2 regions of the Erwinia amylovora genome follow, and region 2 is predicted to be linked to the other one. Evidence: predicted binding sites of a transcription regulator. Region 2 holds the regulator's gene; the other holds the start of a gene.

Region 1 (7,667 bases), 1.0 Mb from region 2:
TGGATTAACGAGATTAGCAGGACATCTTTTATTCAGTTTTAAAATTCCTTAGCCCCTGAGGTAATAACAATATTTTGCAATGCTAACCATATTTTCACTTCATGTAAAAATCAAAAACTCACCCAAAGGGCGGGAAAAACGGCCTGGTTAGAGGAAAATATAGATTAACGACTTAAAATTATAAAAATTATTCGGATAATATTTTTATACAAAACAAAAAGTCGCATAAAAAAATAATGCGATTACCTTTATCTTTGTCACTTAATTGTAAAAAAACATACGGAAGTCACAGATCATATAGATATAGCGTAAAACAGGAATTAACTTACTTCTTTTTTCCATTCAAGCTTATTTTCAGGGTTCGGGCCAGCTTCGTAGAGAGTCAGCAGAAAACGGCCGTACGTAATGAGGAGGGGCATAAAGGCTCAACAGACATATGCCACTATCCGGTGCTGCGCAGTTCAGCACGGGAAAAGCGGCGATCGGCGACATGCCGATACCAAACTCACCGTCCAGCCCCATCCCCGCCAGCGTACGGTAAGCCAACAGGCCCCAATAGCATTGCGCTGTCGCGCGCAATCCGCTAAACGGCAATAACATCAGGAAAGTGAAGGTCAGTTCACGCATACGCCCGCTGTAATGGCTGTAATGGCTGTAATGGCTGTAATGGCTGTAATGTGGCTGCAATGGCTGTGATGGCTGAAGTGGCTGAAGTGGCTGTAATGTGGCTGCAATGGCTTTAATGGCTGAAGTGGCTGAAAATAACGCCACCCGGCACCGCACCGATCGGCGTCCTGGCCATCAGGGAACCGGCCAGTGAAGAGTTTGACGACAGCAATGTGCTGATAGCAGGTAGTAAAAGCCGGGGATCACAGGTCAAAGCCATCGATTGCCAAACCGCTTACGGCGGCGACCATCGCTTTGCCCGGTGTCACGCCGCGCCGGCGGCAGAGGGTGTTGACATGATTCAACCTTGTGGTTGGCATTGGCCAGGCCAATACAGGTTTGCAGGCATCCACCAGCCAAACGGAAAAACCCGGCGCACCGCAGTTTGCGATACGCCAGAGGCTGATTAAGCGGGATTGCTGCCGTTACCGTCGCCCGCCAGCAGTTTATCCAGCTGGTCGCCGCCGACATGGCGGAAATCATGGCCTTTAATGAAGTAGAAAATAATCTCGCAAATATTCTGGCAGCGATCGCCAATACGCTCAATGGCGCGCGCGCAAAACAGGGCCGTCAGCACGCTTGGGATGGTACGCGGGTCTTCCATCATATAGGTCATCAGCTGGCGAACAATGCCCTCGTACTCCTGGTCAACCTTCTTATCTTCGCGATAAATCTCTATCGCCGCGTTAAGATCCATTCGTGCAAAGGCGTCCAGAACGTCATGCAGCATCTGGATAGTGTGATGCCCCAGAGACTCCAGGCTCACCAGCAGCGGCTGATGCTGCTGGGAGAATTTCTCCAGCGCGGTGCGGCTAATCTTCTCTGCCACATCGCCAATGCGCTCCAGTTCAGAGATGGTTTTGATAATCGCCATCACCAGGCGCAGGTCGCTGGCCGCCGGTTGACGTTTGGCGATGATGCGCACGCAGGCTTCATCAATCTCCACCTCCATCATATTGACCTTCTGGTCACCCTCAATCACCTTGTTGGCCAGCTCCGCATCCTGATTGTGCATGGCGGTGATCGCGTCCGTTAATTGCTGTTCCACCATGCCACCCATGGTCATCACCTGGGTGCGGATGTGCTCCAGCTCGGCGTTGAACTGGCCGGAGATATGTTTGTTCAGATTCAGGCTTTCCATTTTATTCTCCAGTCATCTCAACCGTAGCGGCCGGTGATATAGTCTTCAGTCTGCTTTTGTAGCGGAGTGGTAAACAGCGTATCGGTATCGCTGTACTCTATCAGTTCGCCGAGGTACATAAACGCCGTACGGTCGGAGCAGCGGGCAGCCTGCTGCATATTGTGAGTGACGATCACCACGGTGTAATCCTGTTTCAGTTCGGTAATCAACTCTTCAATGCGCCCGGTGGAAATCGGGTCAAGCGCCGAGCAGGGTTCATCCAGCAGCAGCACCTCCGGACGGATCGCGATACCGCGTGCAATGCACAGGCGCTGCTGCTGGCCACCGGAAAGACTGTAGCCGCTCTGATGCAGCTTATCTTTGGTTTCCGTCCACAGCGCCGCTTTGGTCAGCGCCCACTGCACGCGTTCATCCATATCGGCGCGCGACAGCTTTTCAAACAGCCGCACGCCGAAGGCGATATTGTCGTAGATCGACATCGGGAATGGCGTCGGCTTCTGGAAGACCATGCCCACACGCGCGCGCAGCAGGGCGATATCCTGACTGGCGGTCAAAATATTTTCGCCATCCAGCAATATTTCCCCTTCCGCGCGCTGATCGGGATACAGCGAAAACATCTTGTTAAAGGTACGCAACAGGGTAGATTTGCCGCAGCCGGAAGGGCCGATAAACGCCGTCACCTGATTTTTGGCAATATCCAGATTAATGTTTTTCAGCGCATGGAATTTTCCGTAATAGAAGTTCAGATCGCGAACCTGAATCGTCTGAGCGGCAGTATTATCAACCATTTTTATCTCACTTAGTCCGCGCCGTCAGCGCCGCACGGCTCAATTAATGTTTGCTCTTCGCGAAGACAACGCGTGCCAGAATGTTCAGTAACAGCACGCACAGCGTAATGATCAGCACGCCTGCCCAGGCCAGGCTCTGCCATTCGGCAAACGGGCTCATGGCGAACTTAAAGATGGTCACCGGCAGGTTAGCCAGCGGCTGCATCATGTCGGTACTCCAGAACTGATTCGACAACGAGGTAAACAGCAGCGGAGCGGTTTCCCCGGCAATACGGGCTATCGCCAGCAGCACGCCGGTCAGAATACCGGTGACCGATGCTTTCAGAGTAATGGCTGAAATCATCTTCCATTTCGGCGTCCCCAGCGCGTAAGCCGCTTCGCGCAGGCTGTCCGGCACCAGTTTCAACATATTTTCGGTGGTACGGACAACAATCGGGATTTGTAGCAGCGCCAGCGCCACCATCCCGGCCCAACCGGAAAAATGCTGCATCTGCGCCACTACCACGGTGTAAACAAACAGCCCGACCACAATCGAAGGTGCCGACAGCAGAATGTCATTGATAAAGCGGATCGCTTCAGCCAGCCAGGATTTACGTCCGTATTCGGCCAGGTAGATGCCCGCCATAATGCCGAGCGGCGTACCGAACACGGTGGCCCAGAAGATCAGCAGGCCGCTGCCCGCGAGAGCATTGGCCAGGCCGCCTCCCGCCGTATTCGGCGGCGGGGTGTTTTCGGTAAACAGCGCCAGCGACATGCCGTCCATACCGCGCGTCACGGTAGAAAACAGGATCCACACCAGCCAGAAAAGACCAAAGGCCATCGTCAGTAATGACAAAGTGAGAGCCATGCGGTTTTTCATTCGCCGCCACGCCTGCATTTTGCGGCGCGAGACAAGCAGTTGGTCATCAGCCTGTAAATCAACGGGATTCATGAGCGCGCTCCTTCACTTTTCGCCAGGCGCAGGATCAACAGTTTGGAACAGGCCAATACGATAAAGGTGATGACAAACAGGATCAGCCCCAGCTCCATCAGCGCAGCGGTGTGCACGCCGGACTCAGCTTCAGCAAATTCGTTGGCCAGCGCCGAGGTGATGCTGTTGCCCGGCATAAACAGTGAGGCGCTGTCGAGCTGGTAAGTGTTACCGATAATAAAGGTTACCGCCATGGTTTCACCCAGCGCACGCCCCAACCCAAGCATTATCCCGCCAATCACCCCGTTTTTGGTGAACGGCAGGACTATCCGCCAGATAACCTCCCAGGTGGTGCAACCGATGCCGTAAGCCGACTCTTTCATCATCACCGGCGTCTGTTCGAATACGTCACGCATCACCGAAGAGATATAGGGAATAATCATAATCGCCAGGATAATCCCGGCGGCGAGAATGCCAATTCCAAAAGCCGGGCCGGAGAACAACGCGCCAACAATCGGCACGTTAGCCAGCACGTCGCCTACCGGCTGCTGGAACCAGGTGGCAAACAGCGGAGCAAAGATAAACAGCCCCCACATGCCATAGACAATGCTGGGGATGGCCGCCAGCAGTTCGATGGCCACGCCCAACGGGCGACGCAGCCAGCCAGGGGCCAGTTCGGTCAGAAACAGGGCGATGCCAAAACTGACCGGGACAGCGATCAGCAGGGCAATAACCGAGGTGACAACGGTGCCGTAAATCGGCACCAGCGCACCAAACTGCTGGTTCGGCGCATCCCACTCTTTGTTCCACAGGAACGAGAAACCAAACTTGTGGATGCTCGGCCATGAGGAGAAAAGCAGGGAAACGATGATGCCGCCAAGCAGCAACAGCACGATCAGCGCAGCCAGTTTCACCAGCGCGCTGAAGATGATGTCACCCTGTTTTCCGGGGGCCTTAAATGTCGGCTTGCTTGCAGCCATAGAGTTCTCGAGTCGGTAACAGCTAATACATAACGGGCAAGGCGGCTTGCCCGTGCGGGAGAGACGCGCCACCTCAGCGTGGCGCGTTAAGCAATCAGTACAACGCCTTGCCGGAACTGTCTTTCACGTTGCTTTTCCAGGCGGCGCGGATCTGCTCCACGACGGGAGCTGGCAGCGATGCATAGTCCAGCGCGCTGGTGGTTTTGCCACCGTTTTTATAAGCCCAGTCAAAGAACTGCAACACGGCTGCGCCCTTCGCGGTGTTGGCCTGCTCTTTATGAACCAGGATAAAGGTGGTAGAGGTGATCGGCCAGGCGTTATCGCCTTTCTGGAAGGTCAGATCCTGAGCGAACGAGGTGCTCCAGTCTGCGCCTTTAGCCGCATCGCTGAAGCTTTTCTCGCTCGGGGCAATCGCTTTGCCGTCGGCATCGACCAGTTTGGTGTAGGCGAGGCTGTTCTGTTTAGCATAGGCGTATTCGACATAGCCGACAGATCCTGGCAAACGCTGTACGAATGCAGCAACGCCGTCATTACCTTTACCGCCCAGGCCCACCGGCCAGTTAACGGTGCTGCCTTTGCCGACTTTGCTGCTCCAGTCTTTGTTCACTTTAGACAGATAGCTGGTAAAGACAAATGAGGTCCCGGAACCATCAGCGCGGCGTACCACGTTGATATTGGCATCAGGCAACTTTACGCCCGGGTTGAGTTTGGTGATAGCCGGATCGTTCCACTTCTTGACAGTACCAAGGTAGATATCCCCCACGGTTTTACCATCCAGCGTCAGCTCCCCGGATTTGATACCAGGAATATTGACCGCCAGTACCACCCCGCCAATCACCGTCGGGAACTGGAACAGGCCATTTTTAGCCAAATCTTCGTCTTTCATCGGTGCATCTGACGCACCAAAGTCGGCGGTTTTCGCGATAATTTGCTTCACGCCGCCGGAAGAGCCGATACCCTGATAGTTAACCTGGCTGCCCGTGGCGGTGTGGTACTCTGCCGCCCACTTGTTATAAACCGGAGCCGGAAAGGTGCCGCCAGCGCCGGTCAGATTCGTCGCAGCCAGCGCAGAAACAGCGCTCAGAGAAAGGGTTAATGCAACGCATTGAGCCAGAGTTTTGTGCATCGAAGTCATATTCCCTCCACGGGATAATAAAATCAGGTCGGTAACCGTGTTCGAATGATTAATTATTGCTGCTGGGGGCAAAATAGGACAGTTTGGTGACAGTAAAATGTCGATAGTATGACAGAATTATGACATCCGGCCGTGACCGCCTTGTCAGCGCTGGAGTGCCATGACGCTGGCCATGCGCTCACGACAGCAACCGGCTTTGTAGCGCGCTGCCCACGGTGGCGCAACGACATCAAGATGGCACCCTGTAGATCGTACAGCATCAGAAATTAAGACTATACGGCAAGCTGGAAAGGGGCGGGCCGTTATTTGTCATCAACGGATATTCTGCTAAACAGCATCTGCATGCTCTGCATCAGGGTAAATGCCCTGAAGGTGTTCCTTTAATTTAGTCTTCAATAGCCTGTTTATTTACCAGTCTTCAGACAGCTGTGGGGTTGATTCAATATCAATAATCATTAAGTCCTGATGTTGTTATTCAGCGTCCTGACATATTGTCTGACGCATTAATTTTTAACGGAAGGCGGTTAATTACAGCAAACCGGGAGCGCCCCCGGGCAACTAAAAGGCTCAGATTGGAGGGGAGGATATTTCAGCATCCGGTTTTGTCAGAATTTTAGCAACACTTTCTATTGTTTTAAACGTACAGGAACACCTTATATTCTGGCACTGATAATACGCTTCTTTCGTTTGCTCGGAAATATATCGACTGGTTCTTGTGTGCGAAGCGTTATTGCAAACTGGACAGCGCATCATAAGTGCACCTCCGCAAGGTCCCCGTACCTTCGTGCAGCGCCGATGAGCTTATAAAAAACCGCCACCCTGTTACTCCTTTTCATTGCTGCCCCCTTATCAGTAGCTTCTCAAACCTGTTAAAATTTGCATGATTCGTCGATAAATCAAGGATGTTTAACTCATAATACAACAAATACATCGACTCAATCCTCGTTATTCATAATGTATCAACCAATATTTAACAGAGAGCTACAAGAAAAATCCTGCAGCGATCATGGTTATTTATAAGGGATTGTTATGTCCTGAAAACCACACAACAGAACCAGAGTGATTTCAAAAAATAAAAAGCTATTAATATACAGACCTTCAGCAAGAAGGTATTCGAAATAACCTGTGAGGATATTTATGTCAGATTATAATTATAAACCAACGCTGTGGACTCGTGCCGATGCATTGAAAGTTCATGAGGATGACCCAACCACAACTCAACCGGTTATTGACATTGCATTCCCGGTAATGAGTGAAGAAGTCTTTATTTGGGATACCATGCCATTGCGAGACTTCGACGGAGAGATTATCTCTGTAAATGGTTGGTGTATTATTTTTACGCTAACAGCAGATCGCAACACTGATAATCCGCAATTCCAGGATGAAAATGGCAATTATGATATTACTCGTGACTGGGAAGACAGACATGGTCGTGCGCGTATTTGTTATTGGTACTCACGCACCGGTAAAGACTGGATTTTTGGCGGTCGGGTAATGGCCGAAGGTGTCTCACCGACGACGCGTGAGTGGGCCGGAACCCCGATCCTTTTAAACGATCGGGGCGATATTGACCTGTATTATACCTGTGTCACTCCGGGTGCAACCATTGCCAAAGTGCGCGGTAAAATCGTCACTTCCGATCAAAGTGTAAGCCTGGAAGGTTTTCAGCAGGTTACATCACTTTTCTCTGCTGACGGGACTATTTACCAGACGGAAGAGCAGAACGCTTTCTGGAACTTCCGTGACCCAAGCCCATTCATTGACAGGAATGATGGCAAATTATATATGCTGTTTGAAGGAAACGTGGCGGGGCCGCGCGGTTCGCACGAAATTACCCAGGCTGAGATGGGTAATGTGCCGCCGGGTTATGAAGATGTGGGTGGCGCAAAATATCAGGCAGGCTGTGTTGGTCTGGCTGTGGCCAAAGACCTGTCAGGCAGTGAGTGGCAAATCCTGCCTCCGCTGATCACCGCTGTTGGCGTAAACGATCAGACTGAACGCCCTCATTTTGTCTTCCAGGATGGTAAATACTATCTGTTCACCATTA
Region 2 (7,667 bases):
ATGGGGCGACCGGTCATTGAACAGGTCGCCCTGTGATTAACCGACGGGCAGCTCCAGCCTGCTGTAACCCAGGCCGTTAACCTTCCTCAACCTGATCTGCACCGCAATCCGCTCTTTCATTGCCTCGACGTGGCTAATCACCCCGATGGTTTTGCCGCTGGCGTTAAGCGCATCCAGCGCATCCAGCGCGCTGTCCAGCGTTTCGGCATCCAGGGTGCCGAAGCCTTCATCAAGAAACAGCGATTCAATGCGGGTTTTATGGCTGACTAAATCTGAAAGCGCCAGCGCCAGCGCCAGGCTGACGAGAAAACTCTCGCCGCCGGACAGCGTGCGCGTATCGCGCCGGGTCTCGCCCTGCCAGGTGTCGATCACCTCTAATTCCAACGCTTCTTCTTGCGGTTTACGTTGCAGCTGATAGCGATCGTGCAGGCGGCTTAGCTGGTTATTCGCCAGCCACACCAGATGATCGAGGGTTAATCCCTGGGCAAAGCGGCGGAACTTACTGCCGTCTTTGGAGCCAATCAGATCGTGGAGATAGCTCCAGTCTTCCACCTGCTGTTCATTGGCCGCCACCTGCACCAGCAGCGCCTGCTGCTGTGAACGGCGGGCGGCATCGTGTTCGAGCTGCTGGCGCAGCTGCCCCTGCTGGCTGGCCAGTTCACGCAATTGCACACTGAGCGCCTGCAGACTGGCCTGCAGCGCCTGCTGCTGCGCCGTCAGGTTTTCCGGCTGGCCGCTGCGGGTTGTCGCCTCATCAAAGCGTGACTGTAGGGTAATCAACTGTTCACTAAGTGATTTATGCTGCCCGGTCAGAGTATTTATTCGATCCTGCTGCATTTGCCACTGTTGTTCATACTGGCGCAAGGTTTGCAAATGCTGTTCTGACTCGCTGTTCAGCCGCTGCCTGACGGTGGCGACCAGCGCATCGCCAAACAGCCGCTGGCGCTGCTGCTGGCGTTCGCTCAGGATTTGCTGCTGTTGCTGGCTGCGGGCATCCAGCACGTCAAGACGCGCCTGCTGCTGCACCCGCTCCTCCTCCAGCGCCTGCTGACGGCTGCCGAGCGCCGCCAGTTCGGGCAACAACGCTGCCAGCTCGCTGGCGTTCTGCTGCCACTGTTGCCACTGTTGCTCACGGGTTTGCAGCCAGCCTGGATAATCACCGTCCTCCGGCAGCTGAAGCTTCAGCTGCGCGAGGCTTGCCGCCAGTTCGCTACGCAGCTGCCGCGCCCGCTGCCGATCCTGCTCCAGCTGCTGCTCCAGCTCGCTCAGGTTGTGGCGTGCCGCCGTTATCTCCTGCTGGTGCAGGGCGGTTTGCCGTTCAAGCTGCTGCCACGCCTGCTGCTGCTGATACAGCGCCTCCTGCTGCTGCTGGCGGTGGCGCATCGCCTGCTCCAGGCGGTTGAGCTGCTGCTGAAGCTGGTTCTCCTGCTGCTCCTGCTGTGCCAGCCAGTCGCGGCACTGCTGCTGCTGATCGGGAGTGAATTCCAGCGCCAGCAGGGCGGCGGCGCTGTGCCACTGCTGTTGCAAATCCGATGCCTGACGGGCAAGGTCGAGGTCGTCCTGCTGCTGGCACTGCTGCTGTTGCTGCTGCTGCTTTAGCCGTGCGCTACAGGCGCTGCCCTGTTCGCCGAGCACCCGGACCTCTTCCCTCAGGGCGTTGAGCCGTTGCTGATTTTCTGATGGCTCCAGCGCCTGATATTCGGCAATCGCCGGATGATTTTCTGACCCGCACAGCGGGCAGGGCTGCCCCGGCTCCAGCAGGGCGCGCTGCTGCTCCAGGTCGGCAATGCGCTGCTCCAGCCTGCAGCGCTTGTCAAGGTCCTGCTCATGCTGGCGTTTCTCCGCCCAGCGGGCGCGCAGGGTTTGTAACTGCTCACTGCTTTGCTGTATCTGATGCGCTAACGCCTGGCGTTCCTGCTTTAGCCGACTGCGCCGTTCACTAAGCTGCTGCCACTGCGGCAGCAGCGTAGCCAACAGCAGGCGTTGCGGGCGCAGCTGGCTGAACTGCCCCAGCGCGTTGTGCAGGCTCTCCGGTGAGTGCTGCTGCTGTAAGGCGGCCAGCGCCTGTTGCGCCTGGTTAAGGTTCTGCTGCGCCGATCCAAGCTGCTGCTGCAGCGGCGCAGCCTGCTGGCTAAGCTGCTGAAGAGCCTGTTCCTGCTGCTGCACCTTTTGCTGCCGGGCCTTCAGCCGTTGACTTAGTGCTGAAAGTGACTGCTCACTTTGCTGCTGCTGGCTGAAACGTTCACGCCACAACGGCAGATATTCGCCGTAATGGGAAAAATGGGGATGTGCTTCGCGCCACTGATTAAGCTGCTGCTGCTGCGCCTGCCTGTCCTGCTGAAGTTGCTGAATTTTAGCGCTTTCCTGCAGGCGAGCAGTTAGCGATTGTTGGTGCTCACTTCGCTCGCGGGCCAGCTGCTCAGACTGTTCGCCCAGCGTGGTGAGCTGGTGATCCAGAGGAATGACCTGCTCGGTCATCAGCGTTTCCTGCTGTTGGCGAAGCAGTTGGTGATCCTCGTGGTTCTTCAGCGCCTGCTGCTGCTGAAGATCTGCCGCAGCAAGCTGCTGCCGGGCCTGCTGTAGCTGTTCATCCAACTGCTGGCGCTGGCGGGAAAGCTGCTGCTGCTGCTGCTGTAATCTGTCCAGCTGTTGCAGTTCCTGTAACGTCTGCTGCTGGCTTTGCTGCTGTGAAGTGAGTGCCTGCTCATCGGCAATCAGCTGTGCCAGCTGGCCAGCCAGGTTTTGCTGCTGCTCCTCGCCCAGCAGATCCATCGCCGCAGCCTGGGCGCGCAGCCCGTCCAGCGCCGCTTTCGCCTCTTTGTGGCGCTCGAATACCGCCGACGACAGGCGGCCGTAGATCTCGGTGCCGGTCAGCTCTTCCAGCAGCTCGGCGCGATCGCTCGCTTTGGCATTGAGGAAAGCGGCAAACTGCCCCTGTGACAGCATCATCGATTTGGTAAAACGCTCGAAGTTCAGCCCGGTCAGGCTGGTGATAACATCCTGCTTCTCTTTCGCCTTATCGGCGACGATATGATTATCTGCGCAGCGCGCCAGCTCGACGCGCGGCGCCTGCAGCTTGCCGTCAACGGCACCGCGTGCGCGGTTCTGACTCCAGAATGCGCGCCAGGCAACGCCTTTTACCTCAAATTCCACCTCCGCGAGACATTCGGCAGTATCGCGCGTCATCAGGTCGTTCTGTGACTGGGTGATGCTTTTCAGGCGCGGCGTCTCGTGGTAAAGGGCAAGGCAGATGGCATCGAGCAGGGTGGTTTTCCCTGAGCCGGTCGGCCCGGTGATGGCAAACAGGCCATTGCTGGCAAAGGGTTCTGCGGTGAAATCGATTTTCCATTCGCCCTTCAGCGAGTTAAGGTTTTTAAAGCGCAGGGTAAGAATTTTCATGATGGCTGCTCCTCATGGCGCACCGCTTCCAGCGTCTGCGCAAACAGCGCGCGCACGCGTTCCAGCCGCTCCGGCTGTTCCGGTTCTGATCCCAGCCGCCGTGCAAACACCTCTTCAACGCTCAGTTCACTCAGGGTTTCATTATTCTGGCGTGCTATCACCTGCTCACGCTGTTCGCGGCTGCGGCGCAGCAGTACCACTTCCACCGGCAGCGCGGCGGTCAGTTCCTGTATGCGGCGCTGATGGTCGCTAAGGTAAGCATCGGTAACGATTTCAATATCCAGCCAGGTGGTTTTGCCCTGTGCATCAGGCACCAGCAGTGCCAGCTGCTGCTCAATCTGTTCCAGTGAGCCTTTGATCATCTGCATCGGCTGAAACAGCGGGATCGGCAGCGCGGTCACCTCGCTAAGCTTGCCTGCACTGAAATCAACGCGCATCACGCTTTTAGCCTTGCCCAGTTCGTCAAAACTGAGTGGGATCGGCGAGCCGCTGTAGCGGATATGCTCGCTGTCAGCGATGCGCTGGGCGCGGTGGATATGGCCAAGGGCGATATAGTCCGCCGGGGGAAAGCAGTCGGCCGGGAAGGCGTCCAGCGTGCCGATATAGATATCGCGTACCGCGTCGCTTTTGGTCACGCCCATCGTGGTCAGATGACCGGTCGCGATAATCGGTAGCGCTAAACCGAGAGCATCGCGCTGCGCCAGCGCTTGCTGCCAGCAGCGCTGATAGTGTTCGCTGATGGCTTCCAGCAGGCTCTGCTGTTTTTCACGCCCCGACTGCCCGCTCTGGCTGCGCAAAATATCACGCGGACGTAAAAACGGAATGGCGCACAGCAGGGCGCCCGGCTGGCCGTCGCGGCGGTTCAGCACCAGCACCTGCTGACGGATATCGTCACAGGCTGCGGCAATCACCCGGGTATTCAAACAGGCCAGCAGCTCACGCGACTCATTCAGCGTGGCGACCGAATCGTGATTGCCGCCCAGCACCACCAGCTGGCAGCGGGTTGGCTGCAACTTGACCACAAAGCGGTTGTATAGCTCACGGGCGTAACTCGGCGGGGTGCCGGTATCGAAGATATCGCCCGCAACGATAATCGCATCGGCCTGCTGCGCTTCTGCCTGTTCCAGCAGCCAGTCGAGAAAAGCCTGATGCTCGGCCGCCCGGCTTTTGGTGTAGAAAAACTGGCCGAGATGCCAGTCGGCCGTATGAATGATGCGCATGGTGCTCCCTTCATGGCAGAACGCGAAGCGGTGATTATAAACCTAAAGCCGCACGGATATTTAATTCGTTGCCTCTCCTTTCCTGAGGGTGCTTTTTTCATAAAATTGTCATAAAACTGACGCATAATGGCGCGGCATATCCCGTGACAATCTGTCACCGCAGCAGGAGCAATAATGGCAAAGCGCATTCTTGTGGTCGAAGATGAAGCCCCAATCCGTGAGATGTTGTGTTTCGTTCTGGAACAAAATGACTATCAACCGATAGAAGCCGCGGATTATGACAGCGCGCTCAGTTTGCTGATTGAACCCTGGCCAGATTTGATTCTGCTGGACTGGATGCTGCCCGGTGGCTCCGGCATCCAGTTTATTAAACACCTGAAGCGTGAAGCGATGACGCGCGACATTCCGGTGATGATGCTGACCGCCCGCGGCGAAGAAGAAGATCGCGTGCGTGGCCTGGAAGTCGGCGCTGATGATTACATCACCAAACCTTTCTCCCCGAAGGAGCTGGTGGCACGGATTAAAGCCGTGATGCGGCGCATTGCTCCGATGGCGGTAGAAGAGGTGATTGAGATACAGGGGCTGACTCTCGATCCGTCGTCTCACCGCGTGATGTCAGGCACCCAGCCGCTGGATATGGGGCCAACCGAATACAAACTGCTGCACTTCTTTATGACGCATACGGAGCGCGTATACAGTCGTGAGCAGTTGCTAAACCACATATGGGGAACTAACGTTTATGTCGAAGACCGTACCGTCGACGTTCATATTCGCCGTCTGCGCAAAGCGCTGGAACTGAGCGGGCACGATCGTATGGTGCAGACGGTTCGCGGAACAGGTTATCGTTTCTCTGCACGTTATTGATCGCTCGCACGGAGTCTGAATCGTGTTGGAACGCCTCTCCTGGAAGAGATTACTGTTTGAGCTGCTGCTTGCCAGCCTGCCGGCGCTGATTATCGGACTCATCGTGGGCGGGTTGCCCTGGCTGTTGCTGGCTTCCGCGCTCTGCGTGCTGGTTTTTCACTTCAACAATCTTCTGCGCCTGTCGCACTGGCTGTGGGTGGACCGCAGCATCAACCCGCCCAGCGGACGCGGCAGCTGGGAGCCTCTGTTCTACGGCCTGTATCAGATGCAGGCGCGCAACCGCCGCCGCCGCCGGGAACTTGGCCATCTGATTAAACGCTTTCGCAGCGGAGCAGAATCGCTGCCGGATGCGCTGGTGTTGACCACCGACGAGGGCACGATTTTCTGGTGTAACGGGCTGGCTCAACAGCTGTTGGGGCTGCGCTGGCCGGAAGATAATGGTCAGAACATTCTCAACCTGCTGCGTTACCCCGAATTTACCCGCTATTTGCGCCAGCGTGATTTCGCGCATCCGCTGACGCTGGTTTTGAACAGCCAGCGCCATCTGGAGTTTCGCATTATGCCCTACAGCGAAGGGCAGTGGCTGCTGGTGGCGCGCGATGTGACGCAAATGCACCAGCTGGAAGGGGCGCGCCGCAACTTCTTTGCCAATGTGAGCCACGAGCTGCGCACGCCATTAACCGTGTTGCAGGGGTATCTGGAGATGATGAATGACCCGGTGCTGGAAGGTCGCCTGCGGGCTAAAGCGCTGCAAACCATGCAGGAACAGGCGAAACGCATGGATAGCCTGGTGGGTCAGCTGCTGACGCTGTCGCGCATTGAGGCGGCTCCGGCGCACGACCTGCATGAAATTGTTGATGTCCCAATGATGCTGCAGGGTTTGCAGCGTGAAACGGAATCGCTCAGTCAGGGGCGTCATCAAATCCAGTTCAACAGCGACCCGAATCTACGCGTATATGGCAATGATGAACAGCTGCGCAGCGCCATCTCCAACCTGGTTTATAATGCGGTGAATCATACCCCCGACGGCACAAGGATTGTGGTCAGCTGGCAACGCAGCGACCGGGGAGCCGAGTTCAAGGTCGCAGATAACGGTCCGGGCATCGCGCCAGAGCACTTACCGCGTCTGACTGAACGTTTCTATCGCGTTGATAAGGCACGATCCAGACAGACCGGGGGAAGCGGGCTGGGGCTGGCTATCGTAAAACATGCGCTCAGCCACCATAATGCGCGGCTGAATATCAGCAGCGCGCCGGCAGCTGAAACCTGTTTCAGCTTTCAGCTGCCGCTCAGGATGATTGTGGGTGCTGAACCGGGCGGCTGCATGCGGCCTTAATCACACGGAACTCTCACCATGAAAAATCTCATCGCGCTGGCGTTGCTGCTGATCTGCATAGCGGCTAAGGCCAAAGAGGGCATGCTGGCGGGTAATTTGAACAGCGTCGGCTCCGATACGCTTGGCAACCTGATGGCGCTATGGGGAGATCACTTCAGCCAGCAGTATCCCGGCGTGAATGTACAGATCCAGGCGTCGGGATCGTCTACGGCCCCCACGGCGCTGGCGGCCGGGGCTGCGCAACTGGGCGCGATGAGCAGGCCGATGCAGGCAGCAGAACGCCAGCTGTTTGCAGATCGTTATGGTTATCCGCCGCTGGCGGTGCCGGTGGCTATTGATGCGTTGGTGGTGGTGGTAAATCAGGATAATCCGTTAGCCGGACTGAATGCCCGCCAGCTGGATGCTATTTTCTCCGTCACGCGGCTTTGCGGAGGAGCGCTTTCCCCCCATAGCTGGGGGGATCTGCAGCTGACTCAGCCCGGCTGGGCGCAGCGCGGCATCCAGCGCTTTGGCCGTAATTCTGCCTCTGGTACGTGGGGGTTTTTCAAACAGCAGGCGTTGTGCAACGGTGATTTACGCCGTGATGTTGGCGAATATCCTGGCTCTGCGGCGGTGGTGCAGGCGGTTGCCGGTTCGCTCAACGGCATTGGCTATGCCAGCGCCGGATTTCATCTTAGCGGCGTTAAAGTGCTGCCGTTGGCGCGAGATGAGAATAACTGGATCAGCCCCACGGCTGAAAATATCCGCAGCGGCCGTTATCCCTATGCGCGTCCGCTTTACATCTATGTCAATAAAGCGCCGGACAAACCTCTGGAGCCGCTTACCGCCGCGTTTCTCCGCCTGGCGTT

What was found. Region 2 encodes PhoB, which activates phosphate uptake and scavenging genes when phosphate is short. Its sites were predicted from a motif close to CTGTCATAAAACTGNCNNAT; they were not measured.
Region 1: the regulator PhoB is predicted to act here: its motif matches at 5,694-5,713, upstream of pstS (phosphate ABC transporter substrate-binding protein PstS).

The regions. Positions count from the first base shown of each region.
Region 1 is NZ_CP066796.1:3,792,172-3,799,838, reverse strand. It holds partial or broken gene JGC47_RS17770 (metabolite transport protein) at 478-636, opposite strand; gene phoU (phosphate signaling complex protein PhoU) at 1,073-1,807, opposite strand; gene pstB (phosphate ABC transporter ATP-binding protein PstB) at 1,825-2,595, opposite strand; gene pstA (phosphate ABC transporter permease PstA) at 2,639-3,526, opposite strand; gene pstC (phosphate ABC transporter permease PstC) at 3,523-4,485, opposite strand; gene pstS (phosphate ABC transporter substrate-binding protein PstS) at 4,580-5,620, opposite strand; gene JGC47_RS17215 (ogr/Delta-like zinc finger family protein) at 6,188-6,373, opposite strand; gene JGC47_RS17210 (glycoside hydrolase family 68 protein) at 6,758-7,667, shown strand, end outside.
Region 2 is NZ_CP066796.1:1,016,621-1,024,287, forward strand. It holds gene JGC47_RS04690 (AAA family ATPase) at 37-3,399, opposite strand; gene sbcD (exonuclease subunit SbcD) at 3,396-4,619, opposite strand; gene phoB (phosphate response regulator transcription factor PhoB) at 4,794-5,483, shown strand; gene phoR (phosphate regulon sensor histidine kinase PhoR) at 5,506-6,819, shown strand; gene JGC47_RS04710 (PstS family phosphate ABC transporter substrate-binding protein) at 6,838-7,667, shown strand, end outside.